4 regions of the Citrobacter koseri ATCC BAA-895 genome follow, and region 2 is predicted to be linked to each of the others. Evidence: predicted binding sites of a transcription regulator. Region 2 holds the regulator's gene; each other region holds the start of a gene.
What was found. The regulator CRP, encoded in region 2, controls carbon source genes, mostly activating them, when cyclic AMP is high. The targets are predictions, from matches to a motif close to ATGTGANNNNNNTCACAT.
Positions count from the first base shown of each region.

Region 1 (5,102 bases), 960 kb from region 2:
AAATTTGAAATCTATCAACTGATTGCGGAACTGGCGAAAAAAGAGAAGGGGATTATTATCATTTCTTCCGAAATGCCGGAATTGTTAGGGATTACAGATCGTATTCTGGTAATGAGCAATGGCCTTGTTGCCGGGATTGTTGACACAAAAACAACAACGCAAAACGAAATTCTGCGTCTTGCGTCTTTGCACCTTTAAGATCAGGGGCTCCTCATGAGTGCGTTAAATAAGAAAAGTTTTCTTACTTATCTGAAAGAAGGCGGAATTTACGTTGTTCTTTTAGTCTTGCTGGCCATTATTATTTTCCAGGACCCTACATTTTTAAGTCTGCTGAACTTAAGTAACATTCTGACGCAGTCCTCCGTGCGTATTATCATCGCGCTGGGTGTGGCAGGGTTGATTGTCACCCAGGGGACTGACCTGTCTGCGGGGCGTCAGGTTGGCCTGGCGGCCGTGGTCGCCGCAACGCTGTTGCAGTCCGTGGAAAACGCCAATAAGGTCTTCCCGGAAATGGCCACCATGCCGATTCCGCTGGTGATCCTGATTGTCTGCGCAATTGGGGCCGTCATTGGTCTGCTTAACGGCATTATCATTGCGTACCTTAATGTGACGCCGTTCATCACGACCCTGGGCACGATGATTATCGTTTATGGCATCAACTCCCTGTATTACGACTTCGTCGGGGCGTCGCCGATTTCGGGGTTTGATAGCGGGTTCTCGACGTTTGCGCAGGGCTTTATTGCGCTGGGCAGTTTCCGGCTCTCCTACATTACCTTCTATGCGCTGATTGCGGTGGCGTTTGTCTGGATCCTGTGGAATAAAACCCGTTTCGGTAAGAACATTTTCGCTATCGGCGGCAACCCGGAAGCGGCAAAAGTGTCCGGCGTTAACGTGGGGCTGAACCTGCTGATGATCTATGCGTTGTCCGGTGTGTTCTACGCATTCGGCGGTTTGCTGGAAGCGGGGCGTATCGGTTCTGCGACCAACAACCTCGGCTTTATGTATGAGCTGGATGCGATTGCCGCCTGCGTGGTCGGCGGCGTGTCGTTTAGCGGCGGCGTCGGGACGGTATTCGGCGTTGTGACCGGTGTGATTATCTTTACCGTCATCAACTACGGTCTGACCTATATCGGCGTGAACCCTTACTGGCAGTACATCATTAAAGGCGGCATCATTATCTTCGCGGTGGCGCTGGACTCGCTGAAATACGCCCGTAAGAAGTAATTACCGGCATGAAAAAGCCCGAAGCAGGCAACTGTTTCGGGCTTTTTTGTTTCTGCGCGTTATCTAAAGAACAGAAAATAAATGCCTGCGGCGAGCGTACAAACCGACATGCACAGATATAACCCGATGTAGCTCCAGTAAAGGAGAGGGGTTTCTGCACGGTAGGCGTATACGGGTTCGCGGGCGTTCCTGACGATTTTATCCACGGCGCCAGAGCGCCAGCCTTTGTAGGCTTCCCGTAAGCTAAACAGCATCACCATCAGGACGGCGATGACCACAAAGATCGTTTTCCCTTCCACGCTTATTTTCCTTGTTTCTTTTGCAGTTCCAGCAATTGCTCAGGCGTTACTGCCGGGTAGCCCTGGGCGTCATCCGGCACCTGATGCATTGTTGGAATGGGAACTAACGGGCCTAAGAAGCGAGGTTCCCGTTTGAAAATATAGAGGTCTGCCAGCGCGCCGAATCGGGCGCCAAATTCACGTACGCGTACCGTTAACATATCTTTTGGCGACGGCACCGCATAGCACTGAGCCTGAATTCCCATATGCAGCGCAATAAACAGCGCGCGTTCACAGTGGAAACGCTGGGTAATGATGATGAAGTCGTTGGTATCAAACACTTTGCGCGTGCGCACAATGGAGTCCAGCGTGCGAAAACCGGCATAATCGAGCACGATGTCGGCAGGATCAACGCCCCCGGCGATCAGATCCTTACGCATCGTCATCGGTTCGTTATAGCTTTGCAGCGCGTTATCGCCGCTGAGCAGCAGATAATTGACTTTGCCGCTGTTGTAGGCGTTTAACGCGCCCTGAATGCGGTAGCGGTAATACTGATTAATGACGCCGGTGCGATAGTATTTTGCGGTGCCTAATACTACTCCCACCTGGCGGTAGGGGAGATCCTGTAATTCGTCGTAAATATAGGGCGCGGTTTTCCAGCTCATCCATCTGTCGAGACCAAGCACAGTCAACAGCAGCAAGCCGATCAGGACTAACAGGCTGTAAAACACGCGCTTTAACATGCAGAGAACTCGATAAAGGGATGAAATTTCAATCAGGCTACTGTACCCGCTGTCGAAGCGCAAGAAACAGCAGTCTGATTGGGGGGATTTTAGACATTCTTGCCATTTGCATGTTGCCCGATGGCGCTGCGCTTATCGGGCCTACGCACATTGCGTGTTCCAGGGCTTAACCCAGCAGTACGCGGTCGATATTATTGCAGCCTAATGCTTTCAGCGTGGCGGCGGTGGCGTCCCACTGGATTAACGGCGCGTCGGCTTTCTCCGCCAGAATTGCGCGCTGAATATCTGGATAGTCATACCCGTTCAGGTTCAGCAGATTCAGTGCGCCCTGCAAAGGCGGCAGCGTAGGGTTAAAGGCGGCGTTCTCGGCATAGCTGCCGGTGAAAATACGCCCGTCTTTGCATTCCAGCGCCACGCCGCTTGGGGAGTAGCTGTAAGGCATATGACATTTATTGGCGGCGGCAATCGCTGCCTGAGTCAGCGCGTCGCCCTCCAGCGCGAAACCGTGATCCTGCTCGTCCATCAGCAGCGTTTTGATCTCCAGGTCTTTCGGGCCGAAAGCGTCAGGCAGATAGTCGCGTAAGGTATGCGGTACGCGCCCCGGCAGGTGGATACGCAGATCCAGGCCGCTGTTCAGTTCGTTCATAAACTGACGGCAATGACCGCAAGGGGTGTAGTTAACCGTAATGGCGGCGAGCCCTTTTTCACCGCGCAGCCAGGCATGGCCGATCGCGCTTTGCTCGGCATGAACGGTTTGCTGCATCGTCGCGCCCAGGAACTCCATATTCCCACCGAAATACCAGGTTCCACTGATGCCGCGCGCGATAGCGCCAACGTTGAAGTGGGAAAGGTCGGTGCGTGCGCAGGCGGCAGCCAGCGGCAGGAGCGCGAAAGCCAGCGCGTCTTCGTCCAGCCCCGATTCACGCTTAAGCGTCGAGACCTGCTCCGCAGTCAGCATGGCGGGAAAATGCTCATCTGCCAGAATCGGCGCCAGCGCTGATTGCAGATTATCCGCAAGTTGGCCAAAAGCAGTTTGAAAACGTGGATGCATGGCGTTGCCTCATAACAATGTAATGGAATCGTAGTTTACGGAGCTGTTACGGCTTTATATGTGATCCAAATCTCATTGTGATTGCAACTTGTGAAACTTAAATTAAAAATGCGCGACGCATCGCAAATTTTAACCCGCTACCGCCAGAATAATCGGGAAGAGAAACGGCGCCAGCAGCGAGGTGATGATCCCGCAGATCACCAGCGCCAGCGAACTGAACGCCCCTTCCTGGTAATCCAGCTCGGCGCAGCGCGCAGTGCCCAGGGCGTGCGAGGCGGTTCCCATTGCCAGACCGCGTGCGGCTTTGGTACGGATACGCATGAGGTTGAGCAGGGTATGACCAAATACGGCGCCCAGTATCCCGACGAAAATAACGCAGACGGCGCTAATGGCGGGGATGCCGCCGATGCTGCCGCCCACCGCCATTGCGATTGGGGTTGTGACCGATTTCGGTAATACCGATGCGGCGATTTCCGGCGTGGCGCCCATCAGTAAGGCGACAGTGGTTCCGGTCACCATGGCGACCACGCTGCCGACGAAGCAGATCGTGATGATGGATTTCCAGCGGGCGCGGATTTGGTGCAGTTGTTCATATAAAGGGTACGCCAGCGCCACGACGGCGGGTTGCAGCAGGTCGTTGAGCACCTCGCTGCCTTTGAAATAGTGATCGTAAGGAATGCCGGTCAGCATCAGAAACGGGATGATGACCACCATGGCAACCAGCAACGGGTTAAGCAACGGCATCTTAAAGCGCGCAGCCAGTTTGCGGGCGGCGAAAAAGACCGCTAGCGTCAGGGGTAACGACCACCAGATATACGACATCATTTTTTCGATCCTTTCTGCCCTAACACTTTTCGTTCACCGTGTACGATATGCGAACTCCAGCTCACGACCAGGAAAACAACCAGCGTACTGATCGCACAGGAGACCACCACCGGGCCAAACTGCGCGCGCAGCAAATCGAAGTACTGCATGACGCCGACGCCAATCGGCACAAACAGCAGCGCCATGTAACGGATCAGGACATAGCATCCCGGGTTTACCCACTTCGCTGGCAGAATTTGTAGCGCCAGTAAAACAAACAGAATCAACATGCCGATGATGCTGCCGGGAATCGTGATAGGAAGCAGCGATGCAATGAAAATACCCGCATACAAACAGGCATATATCAGTACAAATGCGCGTAAATACTGCCAGATGATATTCAGTGATTTACTCATGGTAAAAGCCCTTGATGAAACAGATTCATCATACAATTAAACTTTAAAACGTGCTACCGATCACATCATGAATTCTGAGCATAGTGGAAATAGACAACGGGAACATCGGGCAACGCCCCGTTGCCCGCGCTAAACCTGCGCCAGAAAATGCAGAAAACGGCTCAACGCGAGAGAAGGGGTCTCGTTCTTGCGCCAGAACATGCCCACGCTTCCTTTCTGTTCTATTTTCGGCAGGTTTAAGATAGCCAACTGGCCCTGGCTGGCATAGCGTTGCGCCAGGCGTAGAGAAAGAATAGAGATCATATCGCTGCTTTGCAGCAAATTGGTGCTGACGTTCATCGAGGCGGATTCGATGGTGTTTTCCGGCAGCATCACGCCGTTGTCCACCAGGGCGTTATCAATGCTGATGCGAATTGGCGTACCGGTCGGCCAGACAATCCAGCGCCAGTGGGCGAGGTCGTTCCAGGAAAGCGTGGCGTGTGAGGCCAGAGGATGATGGGGGCGGGCGACAAAGCAGACCGGTTCGGTGTAGAGCACCTGATAATTTAACGGCAGCTGGAGCGCCCGACCGCCCACGCGGCCTACC
Region 1 covers NC_009792.1:617,438-622,539, forward strand. Annotated here, with positions in the region: gene mglA (galactose/methyl galactoside ABC transporter ATP-binding protein MglA) at 1-198, shown strand, start outside; gene mglC (galactose/methyl galactoside ABC transporter permease MglC) at 214-1,224, shown strand; gene CKO_RS02800 (DUF2542 family protein) at 1,284-1,523, opposite strand; gene sanA (outer membrane permeability protein SanA) at 1,526-2,245, opposite strand; gene cdd (cytidine deaminase) at 2,412-3,296, opposite strand; gene CKO_RS02815 (CidB/LrgB family autolysis modulator) at 3,426-4,121, opposite strand; gene CKO_RS02820 (CidA/LrgA family protein) at 4,118-4,516, opposite strand; gene CKO_RS02825 (LysR substrate-binding domain-containing protein) at 4,646-5,102, opposite strand, start outside.
Region 1: the regulator CRP is predicted to act here: its motif matches at 3,355-3,372, upstream of cdd (cytidine deaminase).

Region 2 (5,102 bases):
GATCAGCGTCAGGAAGGTGTAAATCCGCTCCCCCTGCCTCATTTTCATAAACACCAGGGGAAAGTGACGGTATAGTAGGCGGCAGATTTAAAAAAACATCGCATAATTTATGACTCAAATAACCTCCCCCGACCTTGATATCACCGGTCACGATAGTGCGGAGTTCGTGCCAATGCGCGGTATCCGCAACCGCCACCTGCAAACCATGCTGCCGCGACTCATCCGCCGCAAGGTGAAGTTCGATGCGCACTGGCAGCGTCTGGAATTACCAGACGGCGATTTTATCGATCTGGCCTGGAGTGAAGATCCACAGCACGCGAAGCACAAACCGCGTCTGGTGGTTTTTCACGGCCTGGAAGGCAGCCTGAACAGCCCGTACGCTCACGGGCTGATTGAAGCGGCGCAAAAGCGCGGCTGGCTGGGCGTGGTCATGCACTTTCGCGGCTGTAGCGGCGAACCGAACCGGCTGAACCGCATTTATCACTCCGGCGAAACGGAAGACGGCACCTGGTTTTTACACTGGCTACAGCGTGAGTTTGGCGCCGTCCCCACCGCCGCCGTCGGCTATTCGCTCGGCGGAAATATGCTGGCGTGTCTGCTGGCGAAAGAAGGCCGCGAGATCCCAATTGACGCGGCGGTCATCGTTTCCGCTCCCTTTGTGCTGGAAGCGTGCAGCTATCATATGGAAAAAGGGTTTTCCCGCGTTTATCAGCGCTATCTGCTCAATCTGCTGAAGGCCAACGCCGCGCGCAAGCTGGCGGCATACCCCGGCACACTGCCGATTAATCTGGCGCAGCTCAAATCCGTGCGCCGGCTCCGTGAATTTGACGATCTGATCACCGCGAAAATTCACGGCTTTGCCGACGCGATAGACTATTATCGTCAATGTAGCGCCATGCCGATGCTCAACCAGATCGCCAAACCGACGCTCATCATCCACGCGAAAGACGATCCGTTTATGGATCATCATGTGATCCCGAAACCGGAAAATCTGCCGCCGCTGGTGGAGTATCAGCTCACCGAGCATGGCGGGCATGTTGGATTTATCGGCGGGACGCTGCGTCGCCCGGAAATGTGGCTGGAGTCGCGGATTCCCGACTGGCTGACAACGTATCTGGAGGCGTCATCATGATGATCCCCTGGCAAGAGCTGTCTTCTGAGACGCTGGACAATTTGATCGAAAGCTTTGTGTTGCGTGAAGGCACCGATTATGGTGAACATGAACGTTCGCTTGAGCAAAAGGTCGCCGACGTCAAACGACAGCTACAGTGCGGAGAAGCTGTTCTGGTGTGGTCTGAACTGCACGAGACGGTCAACATTATGCCGCGTGAACAGTTTCGCGAATAATCCGCCGCTGACGGCCGACTATACTAAAACTTTTGTTGATTCATGGAGTTGTTATGTCTGCCAAACATCCGGTGATTGCGGTAACAGGGTCCAGCGGCGCGGGGACCACGACCACCAGCCTCGCGTTTCGAAAAATTTTCGCGCAGTTAAATCTGCGCGCAGCCGAGGTGGAAGGCGACAGTTTTCATCGTTACACACGCCCCGAAATGGACATGGCGATCCGCAAAGCGCGCGACGCCGGGCGGCATATCAGCTATTTCGGCCCTGAAGCCAACGACTTCAGCCTGCTGGAACAAACCTTTATTGAATACGGACAGACGGGCAAAGGCCAGGCGCGTAAGTATCTTCATACCTACGATGAGGCCGTGCCGTGGAATCAGGTGCCAGGGACGTTTACCCCGTGGCAGCCGCTGCCGGAACCCACCGATGTGCTGTTTTACGAAGGGCTGCACGGCGGCGTGGTAACGCCGCAGCATGATGTCGCGCGTCATGTCGATCTGCTGGTCGGCGTGGTGCCGATCGTCAACCTGGAGTGGATTCAAAAACTGATTCGCGATACCAGCGAGCGCGGCCACTCCCGCGAGGCGGTGATGGATTCCGTTGTCCGCTCAATGGATGACTACATTAATTTCATTACGCCGCAGTTTTCCCGCACCCACATTAACTTCCAGCGCGTGCCCACCGTTGACACTTCCAATCCCTTCGCCGCGAAAGGCATTCCTTCGCTGGACGAAAGTTTTGTGGTCATTCATTTCAGAAATCTGGAAGGGATTGATTTCCCGTGGCTGCTGGCGATGTTGCAGGGGTCGTTTATTTCCCATATCAATACGCTCGTGGTGCCGGGCGGCAAAATGGGGCTGGCGATGGAGCTGATCATGTTGCCGCTGGTTCAGCGACTGATGGAAGGGAAGAAGATCGAATAATCTGTTCGATGTTTGCCGGATGGCGGCTGACGCCTTATCCGGCCTACAGGGTGCGTTTGATATATGCCGGATGGCGGCTGGCGCCTTATCCGGCCTACAGGGTGCGAATTCGTAGGCCTGATAAGCGAAGCGCCATCAGGCAACCGGCATCACGCCGCAATCACTTCATACGAATGGGTAATATTCACCGCTTTTTCTAGCATCAGCGCCACTGAGCAATACTTCTCAGCCGAAAGATCGACCGCCCGCGCAACCGCCGCGTCTTTCAGGTCATTGCCGGTCACAATGAAATGCAGATTGATATGCGTAAACAGGCGCGGCGCTTCTTCACGACGTTCGGACGTCAGCTTCACTTCGCAATTCGTCACATCCTGACGCCCTTTCTGCAAAATAGAAACCACGTCGATTGCGCTACAACCGCCTGCGGCCATCAGCACCATTTCCATCGGGCTTGGCGCTTTATCACCGGAGTTGCCATCCATTAAAACCTGGTGGCCGGAGGCAGACTCTCCCAGAAAGGTTAACCCTTCAACCCACTTTACACGCGCTTGCATATTCGGAACTCCAATGTGTCAATTTTCCTGACAGATTACGCGCACATAACAAATCTCGCAACGGAAGGCGACCTGCGTCATGCTGAAGCGAGACACCAGGAGACACACGGCGAAAGCTATGCTAAAACAGTCGGGATGCTACAGTAATACATTGACGTACTGCATGTATGCAGAGGACATCACATTCAGGCTGCAGTACATTTTCGACAGCCCCCTTCCCAGGAATTCGGGAAACCTATTTTTGCAAACCCAGAGGCAGTGTCGTGTTCTGGCTCTGGAGACAGCTTATAACAGAGGATAACCGCGCATGGTGCTTGGCAAACCGCAAACAGACCCGACTCTCGAATGGTTCTTGTCTCATTGCCACATTCATAAGTACCCATCGAAGAGCACGCTGATTCACCAGGGTGAAAAAGCGGAAACGTTGTACTACATCGTTAAAGGCTCAGTGGCAGTGTTGATCAAAGATGAAGAAGGGAAAGAAATGATCCTTTCTTATCTGAATCAGGGCGATTTTATTGGCGAACTGGGCCTGTTTGAAGAAGGTCAGGAACGCAGTGCCTGGGTACGTGCCAAAACGGCCTGTGAAGTCGCTGAAATTTCTTACAAGAAATTCCGTCAGTTGATCCAGGTAAACCCGGATATTCTGATGCGCCTGTCTTCCCAGATGGCTCGCCGTCTGCAAGTGACATCTGAGAAAGTCGGTAACCTCGCCTTCCTCGACGTAACGGGCCGTATCGCTCAGACCCTGCTGAACCTGGCGAAACAACCTGACGCGATGACTCACCCGGATGGCATGCAGATCAAAATCACCCGTCAGGAGATCGGCCAGATCGTTGGCTGCTCCCGTGAAACCGTGGGGCGTATTCTGAAAATGCTCGAAGATCAGAATCTGATCTCCGCTCACGGTAAGACCATCGTCGTCTACGGCACACGTTAATCCCGTCGGAATGGCGCATTACCGGGTAATGCGCCATTTTTGTTTGCACCGATGTGGCGAAGACTGATTTACCATCCTGAGATCAACTACGCACTACGGCAAACGCTGGTGCTGTGCCTGCCTGTGGCTATCGGCCTGATCATCGGCCAGTTGCACCTGGGACTGCTGTTCTCGCTCGTTCCCGCCTGCTGCAATATTGCCGGTCTTGATACCCCGCATAAACGCTTTTTCAAACGCTTAATCATCGGCGGATCGCTGTTTGCCGGATGCAGCCTGATTACACAACTGCTGCTGGCGCGCGACATCCCCCTGCCGCTGATCCTCACCGGGCTGACGCTGCTGCTCGGCGTCACGGCAGAAATCAGCCCGCTGCATGCAAGGCTGCTGCCCGCTTCACTGATTGCCGCCATTTTCACGCTAAGCCTGGCGGGGAACATGCCGGTCTGGGAGCCGCTGCTCATCTATGCGCTCGGCACGCTATGGTATGGGCTGTTTAACTGGTTCTGGTTCTGGCTGTGGCGCGAACAGCCGCTGCGCGAGTCGCTCAGCCTGCTGTATCGCGAGCTGGCCGACTATTGCGAGGCCAAATACAGCCTGCTCACGCAGCATATCGATCCAGAAAAAGCGCTGCCGCCTCTGCTGGTGCGCCAGCAGAAAGCGGTAGATCTCATTACCCAGTGTTACCAGCAGATGCACATGCTGTCGGCCCAGCACAATAATGACTACAAGCGCCTGCTGCGCGCCTTCCAGGAAGCGCTGGACTTACAGGAGCATATCTCCGTTAGTTTGCATCAGCCGGAGGAGGTTCAGAAGCTGGTGGAGCGCAGCCACGCGGAACAGGTTATTCGCTGGAATGCGCAAACCGTCGCTGCCCGCCTGCGCATCATCGCGGATGACATCCTGTATCACCGTCTGCCCAGCCGTTTTTCGATGGAGAAGCAGACTGGCGCGCTGGAAAAAATCGCCAATCAGCACCCGGAAAACCCTGTCGGGCAGTTTTGCTACTGGCACTTTAGCCGTATTGCCCGCGTATTACGCACTCAGCGTCCGCTGTACGCACGCGACCTGATGGCTGATAAACAGCGTCGCCTGCCGCTGCTGCCCGCGCTGAAAAGCTATTTATCGTTTAAATCGCCCGCGCTGCGCAACGCCGGGCGAATCAGCGTCATGTTAAGTATCGCCAGTCTGATGGGCAGCGCCTTACATCTGCCCAAGCCGTACTGGATTCTGATGACCATCCTGTTCGTCACGCAAAACGGCTACGGCGCGACGCGCGTACGCATTCTGCACCGTTCAGCGGGTACGCTGGCCGGTCTGGTGGTGGCGGGCGTCACGTTG
Region 2 covers NC_009792.1:4,374,802-4,379,903, forward strand. Annotated here, with positions in the region: gene CKO_RS20360 (hydrolase) at 110-1,132, shown strand; gene CKO_RS20365 (YheU family protein) at 1,129-1,347, shown strand; gene CKO_RS20370 (phosphoribulokinase) at 1,401-2,270, shown strand; gene CKO_RS20375 (OsmC family protein) at 2,420-2,824, opposite strand; gene crp (cAMP-activated global transcriptional regulator CRP) at 3,132-3,764, shown strand; gene CKO_RS20390 (YccS/YhfK family putative transporter) at 3,816-5,102, shown strand, end outside.

Region 3 (5,102 bases), 1.4 Mb from region 2:
CCTGGCTGCTCAGTTGCGAAAAGACGCTATTGATGCCCTGTTCCCGCAATACTTCGACCTCCAGCGTCGAGGTATCCACCAGACGGTACTGATAGCCTTCCAGCCTCGGCAGCGGGCTTTTCGCCGCCAGATCGAGAATAAACGTCTCGGATTTCAGCTTAGAGAGCAGATTTTTCATCGAGGTGTTTTCCACCAGCGCGCCGTGCTGAATGATACCGATGTTGCGACACAGCATTTCCGCTTCTTCAAGATAGTGCGTCGTCAGGATAATCGTGGTGCCTTTGTCGTTTAAATCCTTCAAAAAGCCCCACATTGAGCGGCGAAGTTCAATATCCACCCCTGCGGTGGGTTCATCCAGAATCAACAGTTTCGGCTCATGCATCAGCGCCCTGGCGATCATCAAACGACGCTTCATCCCGCCGGAGAGCATACGCGCGCGTTCGTTACGTTTTTCCCACAGATCGAGTTGTTTCAGGTACTTTTCGCTGCGCGCAACGGCTTCTTTACGCTCAACGCCGTAGTACCCCGCCTGATTGACGACGATCTGCTGGACGGTTTCAAACGGGTTGAAGTTAAATTCCTGCGGCACCAGGCCAAGCTGGCGTTTGGCGTTGACCACATCTTTTTCAAGGTCGTAACCAAAGACGCAGACGCGCCCGGAGGTTTTGTTAACCAGCGAGCTGATAATGCCAATGGTGGTTGATTTCCCCGCCCCGTTTGGCCCCAGAAGCGCATAAAAATCACCCGCCTCAACCTGCAAATCGATCCCACGGAGCGCCTGAACGCCGCCCGGATACGTTTTTTTAAGTTGCTGAAGTTCCAGTGCAATGGTCATGAATTTTTACTTACCTTACGTTCTTACACTTTATTTACACTCTAAATAATTCGAGTTGCAGGAAGGCGGCAACGCAGTGAATCCCCGGAAGCTTACACCAGTAAGTGACCGGGGTGAGCGAGGAAGCCAACGCACCTGCAACGTGAAGAATGACGAGTATATGGTTTAAATAATCCCGGAGTTGCCCTATATTAGCCCAACGCACTTATTTGGTTACAGGTCGTTAACCTCCATGAAAGACATAGATACACTCATCAGCAACAATGCACTATGGTCAAAAATGCTGGTGGAAGAGGATCCCGGATTTTTTGAGAAACTGGCGCAAGCGCAAAAACCGCGCTTTCTATGGATTGGATGTTCCGACAGCCGCGTTCCCGCAGAACGTTTAACCGGCCTTGAGCCGGGCGAATTATTTGTTCACCGCAATGTTGCCAACCTGGTCATTCACACCGATCTCAACTGCCTCTCCGTGGTGCAGTATGCCGTCGATGTACTGGAAGTTGAACACATTATTATTTGTGGTCACTACGGTTGTGGCGGCGTCCAGGCGGCTGTTGAAAACCCGGAACTGGGGTTAATTAACAACTGGTTGCTGCACATTCGCGATATCTGGTTCAAACATAGCTCATTACTCGGAGAAATGCCGCAGGAGCGTCGAATCGATACCCTGTGCGAGCTGAACGTGATGGAACAGGTATACAACCTGGGCCACTCAACCATCATGCAGTCCGCGTGGAAACGCGGTCAGAAAGTGACGATTCACGGCTGGGCCTACGGTATTCACGACGGCCTGCTGCGCGATCTGGAAGTCACGGCGACCAACCGTGAAACGCTGGAACAGCGCTATCGTCGGGGGGTTTCAAACCTCAGCAAAAAGCATATTAACCACAAGTAAACGTGTATTGCCGGGTGGCGGCTACGCCTTACCCGGCCTACATTTCTACGGACATAGCACCTGTAGCGCCATCCGGCACAACGTTCTTACTCGTCCAGCAGCACCACTTTACCAACATACGGCAGATGGCGATAACGCTGGGCATAGTCAATGCCGTAACCCACAACGAACTCATCCGGGATCGAGAAACCGATAAACTCAACCGGGACGTCAACCTCACGGCGAGACGGCTTATCCAGCAGCGTACAAATCGCCAGAGACTTTGGCTCACGCAGGCTCAGGATTTCCCGCACTTTCGACAGCGTATTCCCGGAATCGATAATATCTTCGACAATCAGCACATCCTTGCCACGGATATCTTCATCCAGGTCTTTGAGAATTTTCACATCGCGAGTGGTGGACATGCCGCTACCGTAGCTGGAGGCGGTCATAAAATCGACTTCATGAGACACCTGTACCTCACGGCACAGATCCGCCATAAACATAAATGAGCCACGCAGCAGACCTACCAGCACCATGTCACTGCCGCTGTCTTTATAACGTTCAGTAATTTGACGACCCAGTTCGGCAATGCGCGCTTTGATCTCCGCTTCGGGGATCATTACTTCTACAGTATGTTTCATATCTCTAACCATATGATTTAAAAACAAATCACTTCATGCCTGCTCTTGATAAGACAGCATCGAAGCGCAAGGCACGCAGTATACCAGCAAAAGTATTTATTCGCGGCATCTGTTAATAAAGCTCATTTTGTGATGACGATCACACTTGTTAAATCCTATAATTAATTGCTACTAAAAAATTAACAAATTGAGATGGTATCTTTTTATGGCAAATAACAACGCAAAAGCGCCACGGCTTCTCGTGACGCTGACAGCCCTCTTCGCTGCACTCTGCGGGCTGTATCTGCTGATCGGCGGCGGCTGGCTGGTCGCCATCGGCGGCTCCTGGTACTACCCGATTGCGGGCATCGTCATGCTTGGCGTCGCCGGGCTATTATGGCGCAGCAAGCGTTCCGCGCTGTGGCTGTATGCCGCCCTGCTCCTCGCCACTATGATCTGGGGCGTGTGGGAAGTCGGCTTCGACTTCTGGGCGCTAACCCCGCGTAGCGACATTCTGGTCTTCTTCGGCATCTGGCTGATTTTACCGTTTGTCTGGCATCGCCTGAGCGTCCCTTCCAGCGGCGCTGTCAGCGCACTGGTGGTTGCCCTGCTGATAAGCGGCGGCATCCTCACCTGGGCTGGCTTCAACGACCCGCAAGAGATCAACGGTACGCTAAGCGCGGACGCGGTGCCTGCCGAACCGATCTCTCCGGTTGCGGACCAGGACTGGCCTGCCTATGGCCGCAATCAGGAAGGGCAGCGCTACTCTCCGCTGAAGCAGATCACTGCTGATAACGTCCACAACCTGAAAGAGGCGTGGGTGTTCCGTACCGGCGATCTGAAGCAGCCGAACGATCCGGGTGAAATCACCAACGAAGTGACCCCGATTAAAGTCGGCAATACGCTGTATCTGTGTACCGCCCACCAGCGTTTGTTCGCGCTGGACGCGGCGAGCGGGAAAGAGAAGTGGCATTTCGACCCGCAACTCAATACCGATCCCAGCTTCCAGCATGTCACCTGTCGTGGCGTCTCCTATCATGAAGCCACGGCCGATAACGCCTCGCCGGATGTCGTTTCAGACTGCCCACGCCGCATTATTCTGCCGGTGAACGATGGCCGTATTTTCGCCCTCAACGCAGACAACGGCAAGCTGTGCGAATCCTTTGCCAACAACGGCATTCTGAACCTGCAAACCAATATGCCGGTCACTACGCCGGGCATGTATGAACCCACGTCACCGCCGATCGTGACCGACAAGGTGATCGTCATTGCAGGCGCCGTCACCGATAACTTCTCTACCCGCGAGCCGTCCGGGGTTATTCGCGGCTTTGACGTGAACAGCGGTAAACTGCTGTGGGCATTCGATCCCGGTGCGAAAGACCCGAACGCGATCCCGTCGGATGAGCACCACTTCACGCCAAACTCGCCAAACTCCTGGGCGCCAGCCGCGTATGACGCAAAGCTGGATCTGGTCTATCTGCCGATGGGCGTCACCACCCCGGATATCTGGGGCGGCAACCGTACGCCAGAGCAGGAGCGCTATGCCAGCTCGATCCTGGCGCTCAATGCAACGACCGGTAAACTGGCCTGGAGCTATCAGACCGTTCATCACGATCTGTGGGATATGGATATGCCGTCCCAGCCGACGCTGGCGGATATCACCGTGAAAGGGCAAACCGTTCCGGTCATCTACGCTCCGGCAAAAACCGGCAATATTTTCGTGCTGGACCGTCGCAATGGTCAACTTGTGGTGCCTGCCCCGGAAAAACCGGTGCCGCAGGGCGCGGCCAAAGGGGATTACGTCACCAAAACGCAGCCGTTCTCTGATTTGAGCTTCCGTCCGACGAAAGACTTGACCGGTGCGGATATGTGGGGCGCCACCATGTTCGATCAGCTGGTGTGCCGCGTGATGTTCCACCAGATGCGTTATGAAGGGATCTTTACCCCGCCATCAGAAAAAGGCACGTTGGTCTTCCCGGGCAACCTCGGTATGTTCGAATGGGGCGGCATTTCCGTCGATCCGAACCGTCAGGTGGCGATTGCCAACCCGATGGCGCTGCCGTTTGTCTCTAAACTGATCCCACGCGGCCCGGGTAATCCGATGGAGCCGCCGGAAGATGCCAAAGGCACCGGTTCGGAATCGGGTATTCAGCCGCAGTATGGCGTACCGTATGGCGTGACGCTGAACCCGTTCCTGTCGCCGTTTGGTCTACCGTGTAAACAGCCTGCCTGGGGTTACATCTCCGCGCTGGATCTGAAAACCAACGAAGTTGTCTGGAAAAAACGTATTGGTACGCCGCAGGACAGCATGCCGTTCCCGATGCCGTTTAAAGTGCCGTTCAATATGGGGATGCCAATGCTGGGCGGCCCAATCTCTACCGCTGGCAACGTGCTGTTTATTGCCGCGACCGCAGATAACTACCTGCGCGCTTACAACATGAGCAATGGTGAAAAACTGTGGGAAGGCCGTCTGCCCGCAGGCGGTCAGGCAACGCCGATGACGTATGAAGTCAACGGTAAGCAGTACGTCGTGATTTCCGCCGGGGGTCACGGTTCGTTCGGGACGAAGATGGGCGACTATATTGTCGCGTACGCTCTGCCTGACGACGCGCAGTAACGTTTATGCCGGATGGCGGCTTCGCCTTATCCGGCCTACAGGATGCTCACTTTACTGTAGGCCGGATAAGCGCCAGCGCCATCCGGCATGTTTATACCGTAAAGCCAAGCATCATGCCTGTATCTTCATGCTCCAGCAGATGGCAGTGCGCCA
Region 3 covers NC_009792.1:3,007,553-3,012,654, forward strand. Annotated here, with positions in the region: gene CKO_RS13855 (ABC transporter ATP-binding protein) at 1-835, opposite strand, end outside; gene can (carbonate dehydratase) at 1,068-1,730, shown strand; gene hpt (hypoxanthine phosphoribosyltransferase) at 1,817-2,353, opposite strand; gene CKO_RS13875 (glucose/quinate/shikimate family membrane-bound PQQ-dependent dehydrogenase) at 2,559-4,949, shown strand; gene cueO (multicopper oxidase CueO) at 5,041-5,102, opposite strand, start outside.
Region 3: the regulator CRP is predicted to act here: its motif matches at 2,481-2,498, upstream of hpt (hypoxanthine phosphoribosyltransferase).

Region 4 (5,102 bases), 820 kb from region 2:
TGATGAACATATCGACCAACCGCTGAACATTGATGTGGTCGCAAAAAAATCAGGTTACTCGAAGTGGTATTTACAGCGGATGTTCCGCACGGTGATGCATCAGACGCTGGGCGACTATATTCGTCAGCGCCGACTCCTGCTGGCCGCCGTAGAGCTACGAACGACCGAGCGCCCCATTTTTGATATCGCGATGGATCTGGGATATGTGTCGCAACAGACATTTTCGCGCGTCTTCCGCCGCGAGTTTGACCGCACGCCCAGCGACTACCGTCATCGTCTGTAACTTTACTGCCCGCGCTGCATCAGGAGTGCGGGCGACTGTTGCAGCCACTGAATAAACGCCTGCGGCGGCATCGCCTTCGCAAAATACCATCCCTGACAATACTGAACGCCGCGTTTGAACAGCCAGTTCACCTGATCTGCCGTTTCCACGCCTTCGGCAATGGCCTTCAGGTGTAAACTTTGCGCCATTTCGATGATATGTTCCGCGATCAGATGGCTGGTGCTATTGGTGGTCAGCGTGTCGATAAAGGATTTATCAATCTTCAGAATATCGACATTCAATGAATACAGGTTGTGCAGGTTTGAGTACCCTGTTCCAAAATCATCAATCGCCACTTCAAAACCCGCCTGACGAAATGCCTGAATAACCGGCGTGGTTTTCGGCACGTCAATAAAGCCGCGCTCCGTCACTTCCACCTTAATTTGTTGCGCAAGAACGGAATGCTGACGGGCTTTCTCCGCAATTAATGCGATAAGCCGGGAGGAGTGGAAATCAGAAGCAGAGAGATTAATAGAGATATAAAGATGAGGTTGCGAGGCGAGAAAATGTCCCAGATCGTTGAATACTTCTTCCACCACGTAATCGGTAATCTGCGCAATCATCCCCTCTTTTTCAGCCAGCGGGATAAACTCTGCCGGGCTCATCACCTGCCCTTCAAAACCAGGCCAGCGCAATAGCGCCTCCGCCCCCACGCATTTTTCATTTTGAATATCAATAATGGGCTGATAATAAAGACGCAGTTGACGTTTATCGATCGCTCGCTGCAACAAACGGCGCGGTGAATGATATTCCTCGCGCGTACGCGACCACATCAATAACACAATGATGCTACAGATAATGCCTAACGGCAGCGTTAACGTCGCCTGATGGTACAGGTTCTGATAGAAACGCGCGTTATCAGTGGAAACAATTATCGCGATCGGACGTTTTTCTGAATGGGCAATGGTATAGAAGCGATTATTTTGCTGAAAGGTAGATTCATCACGGTGCAGTAACGGTAATAATTGCTCGACGTTTGCCTGTTCGCTCACGGAGAAAAAGGAGTTCGTCACCGTGTCATATACGCCCCAGGCCAGAGTCGGATCGTCTGACATCACCTCGCTGTAAGACAACGGGTTTATTACCGCGACATAGTGCCCTCTTTGCATATACGTCATTTTGTAGCCAGCAAAGAATGGCGTATCACGATAGTAATAAATAGAAACGTCTGGTTCTCGTTTATAATCTGCGGCAGGGATAATATAAGGACTGGCAGGCGCCATTACCGTAGAGCATAAAAAATGATCGTCTTGCGCATAAATTAACTCGCTGATATACAGACGACCACGAATAATATCCTGCATTCGTTTTTGATGCGCAGGAGTACAGGCTTTTCCCTGATACTGCTGTATCGCGTCGCGGGCCAGCTCCACCTGCTGGACAACCAGTTCCGTTTTTTCTAATGCCAGCTCGGCAAAAGAGTGCAGTTGATTACGGGTTTCAGACACCGCCCGCATGTGGGCAAACCATAGCGCCAGCATCACGGGGAGTAATACCACCATGATTGTTCCAAGGAATCTCAGCAACTTTCGTTGCGCGCTATGATTCATTTCGGCCCTGTATCCCTGAATTGTCTGTGCCTGTCATCATCAAGGCGGATGCTATAACAAACAGGTGATTACGTTGCATGAATTAAGCGACATTAGCAACAGACTTTTCCTGGTAAAAGTCTGATATTGACGGATGACGATAATATTTTCCCGTAAGGCAAACTTAAAGTTATGCTTATTTTTATTAGGGAATATTCTAATCCAAAAGGAGTAAGAATTTTCCAGGGTTTTTTCCGATTAATGCAGAAAAATTAAGTTAAATTTCCAGGCTGGTTAATTTTCCGGCGCTAATAAAATGGTAATAAAAATACATCTTCAATAACCAGTCCCATAATCTTCCGGTATAGCCCCCTTCAGATACCCATATTTAATTTGTGGTTATAAAGCGCACAAAAAAGGGTGCCCTGCACTGGCTAACAAACAATTTATTGTGATATAGTTCACAAAAATGATGAAACAGAAACGTTGTTTCATTCAGTGTCGATGTCATGCCCGTCGATAGCCAGAGTGTACCACGCCTTCCGTGAGCAACGCCGCGCTGTCCAGGGCACCTGCTATTCTCAGAGGAAATGTTTCATGGCTACCATAACCACTGGCGTGGTTCTTCTCCGCTGGCAACTGCTGAGCGCTGTGCTCATGTTTTTAGCCAGCACGCTCAATATTCGCTTTCGTAAATCCGACTATATCGGACTCGCGGTGATCAGTAGCGGCCTTGGCGTCGTATCGGCCTGCTGGTTTGCAACCGGGTTACTCGGCATCACTCTGATGGATGTCTCCGCAATCTGGAACAATATAGAAGCCGTGATGGTGGAAGCCATGAGCCATACCCCGCCAGAGTGGCCGATGGTGTTGACCTGATGCTGATATAAGCCTCCGCCCGGAGGCTTTTTTATTCTCTCAAAAACAGCCAGTTAACCTTTCTCCCGCCAAAATCGCCGTATCATTTATTGTAATGAGAACTATTCTCATATTAACATCCCCGCCGTGATGATTAACTTTTGATACTTTTCCTCTATGCCGACTCCAGTTCAGTGCGCTCCTTTAACGTTTGAATCGCTGTATCGCGCGCATCACGGCTGGCTGACGCACTGGCTGGCGCGAAAGTTACAGTCGGCGTTCGACGCCGACGACGTCGCCCAGGACACCTTCCTGCGTATTATTAACGGTGAATCTCTGACGGCGATTCGCGACCCAAAGTCGTTTCTCTGCACCGTCGCCAAACGGGTGATGATCGACCTTTTCCGCCGCAATGCGCTGGAAAAAGCGTATCTGGAGATGCTTGCGCAGTTACCCGAAACGCTGGCACCTTCCGCTGAAGAAAAGCAGTCGCATCTCGAAACGCTGCAACTTGTCGACAGGATGCTGGACGGGTTGAGCGCCAAAGCGAGAACGGCCTTCCTGCTTTCTCAGCTTGACGGGCTGACCTACAGCGACATCGCGCAACGTCTGAATGTTTCCGTCAGTTCGGTGAAAAAGTACGTCGCGAAAGCCACGGAACACTGCCTGCTGTTCCGCCTGGAGCATGATCTGTGAAAACCTCCCTCACCGATGCCCGCCGCCAGGCGCTACGTTCAGCCTCACACTGGTATGCCGTTTTAAGCGGGGAGCGCGTAAGCCCCCAGCAGGAAGCGCGCTGGCAGCAGTGGTATGAACAAGATCAGGATAATCAATGGGCCTGGCAGCAGGTCGAAAACCTGCGCTGCCAGATGAGCAGCGTCCCCGGCAAACTCGCCAGCCACACGCTGAAAGACAGCCGCCTGACGCGCCGCCACGTACTGAAAGGGTTGCTGTTGCTGGTCTGCGCGGGCGGCAGCTGGCAGCTCTGGCGATCGGAGTTGGGCGAAGGTCTGCGTGCTGATTATCGTACCGCCCGGGGGCAGACTCGCCAGCAGACGCTGGAGGATGGCACGTTGCTTTCGCTGAATACCGACAGCGCGGTTAACGTGCGATTTGACGGTAGCCAGCGCCAGATCCAGCTCTGGTACGGCGAGATCGCCATTACCACCGGAAAAGACGCGCTGCAACGCCCGTTTCGTGTACAGACGCGCCAGGGCCAGCTCACCGCATTGGGTACGGAATTTACCGTGCGCCAGGACGGCGATGAAACCGTCCTTAGCGTCCGACAACATGCCGTCGAAGCGATTCTCGCCGGAGATCCGCAACAAAAACGGGTTATTCAGCAAGGTGAAACGGTGCGCTTCAGCGCCTCGCAGTTTGGCGACGTCGCATCATTAAATGACGAGTCTGCAAGCTGGACGCAAGGCGTGTTAAGTTTCAGCGACAAACCTCTGGGCGACGTCATCGCCACGCTCTCGCGCTACCGACACGGCATACTGCGTTGCGACCCGGCCGTTGCCGGATTACGCCTGACAGGGACGTTCCCACTCGGCAACACCGATGCCGTACTGAATGCGATCGCGAAAACGCTTCCTGTGAAAATTCAGTTTGTTACGCGCTACTGGGTCACGCTGTCTCCCGCCATTTAAACGATAACGAAAAAAATTATCATTTTTATTGTCCCTTTTGCCCCGCTCGTTCGACTTCATAACTGAATACAAATAAAGAAATGATGATGGAGACGTGATGGCCTTTCATAACACAGCACCTCTGGTGATGGCGATTCGTTTAAGCCTGCTTCCGCTTGCCGGACTGGCTTCACTGCCTGCATTTGCCACGCAGTTCGATATTGCCGCCGGAGACTTAGACAAAGCACTTAATCAATACGCTGCCCGCAGCGGCATTATTATGTCAGTGGATGCTTCGCTCACGCGGGGCAAACACAGCGACGGACTGCACGGCGACTACGCGCTTGAAGATGGCCTGCGCACGCTGCTAAAGGGGAGCGGCCTACAGGAAAAATCGTTAGGCGATAACACCTGGACGCTGGAAGCCGCCCCGGTTGCCAGCGAGGACTCGTTGACCGTAGTCGGCGACTGGCTGGGTGAAGCCCGGGAAAACGACGTGTTCGAACATGCCGGCGCGCGTGACGTTATCCGTCGGGATGATTTCACCAAAACCGGCGCGACGACCATGCGCGAAGCGCTGAACCGTATCCCCGGCGTCAACGCCCCGGAAAACAACGGCACCGGCAGCCATGACCTGGCAATGAACTTCGGTATTCGCGGTCTTAATCCACGCCTGGCCAGCCGCTCGACGGTATTGATGGACGGCATCCCCGTACCTTTTGCGCCATACGGTCAGCCGCAGCTGTCGCTCGCGCCGGTCTCTCT
Region 4 covers NC_009792.1:3,555,151-3,560,252, forward strand. Annotated here, with positions in the region: gene soxS (superoxide response transcriptional regulator SoxS) at 1-283, shown strand, start outside; gene CKO_RS16365 (EAL domain-containing protein) at 286-1,872, opposite strand; gene CKO_RS16370 (YjcB family protein) at 2,449-2,730, shown strand; gene fecI (ferric citrate uptake sigma factor FecI) at 2,887-3,405, shown strand; gene fecR (ferric citrate uptake sigma factor regulator FecR) at 3,402-4,358, shown strand; gene fecA (TonB-dependent Fe(3+) dicitrate receptor FecA) at 4,456-5,102, shown strand, end outside.
Region 4: the regulator CRP is predicted to act here: its motif matches at 2,301-2,318, upstream of CKO_RS16370 (YjcB family protein).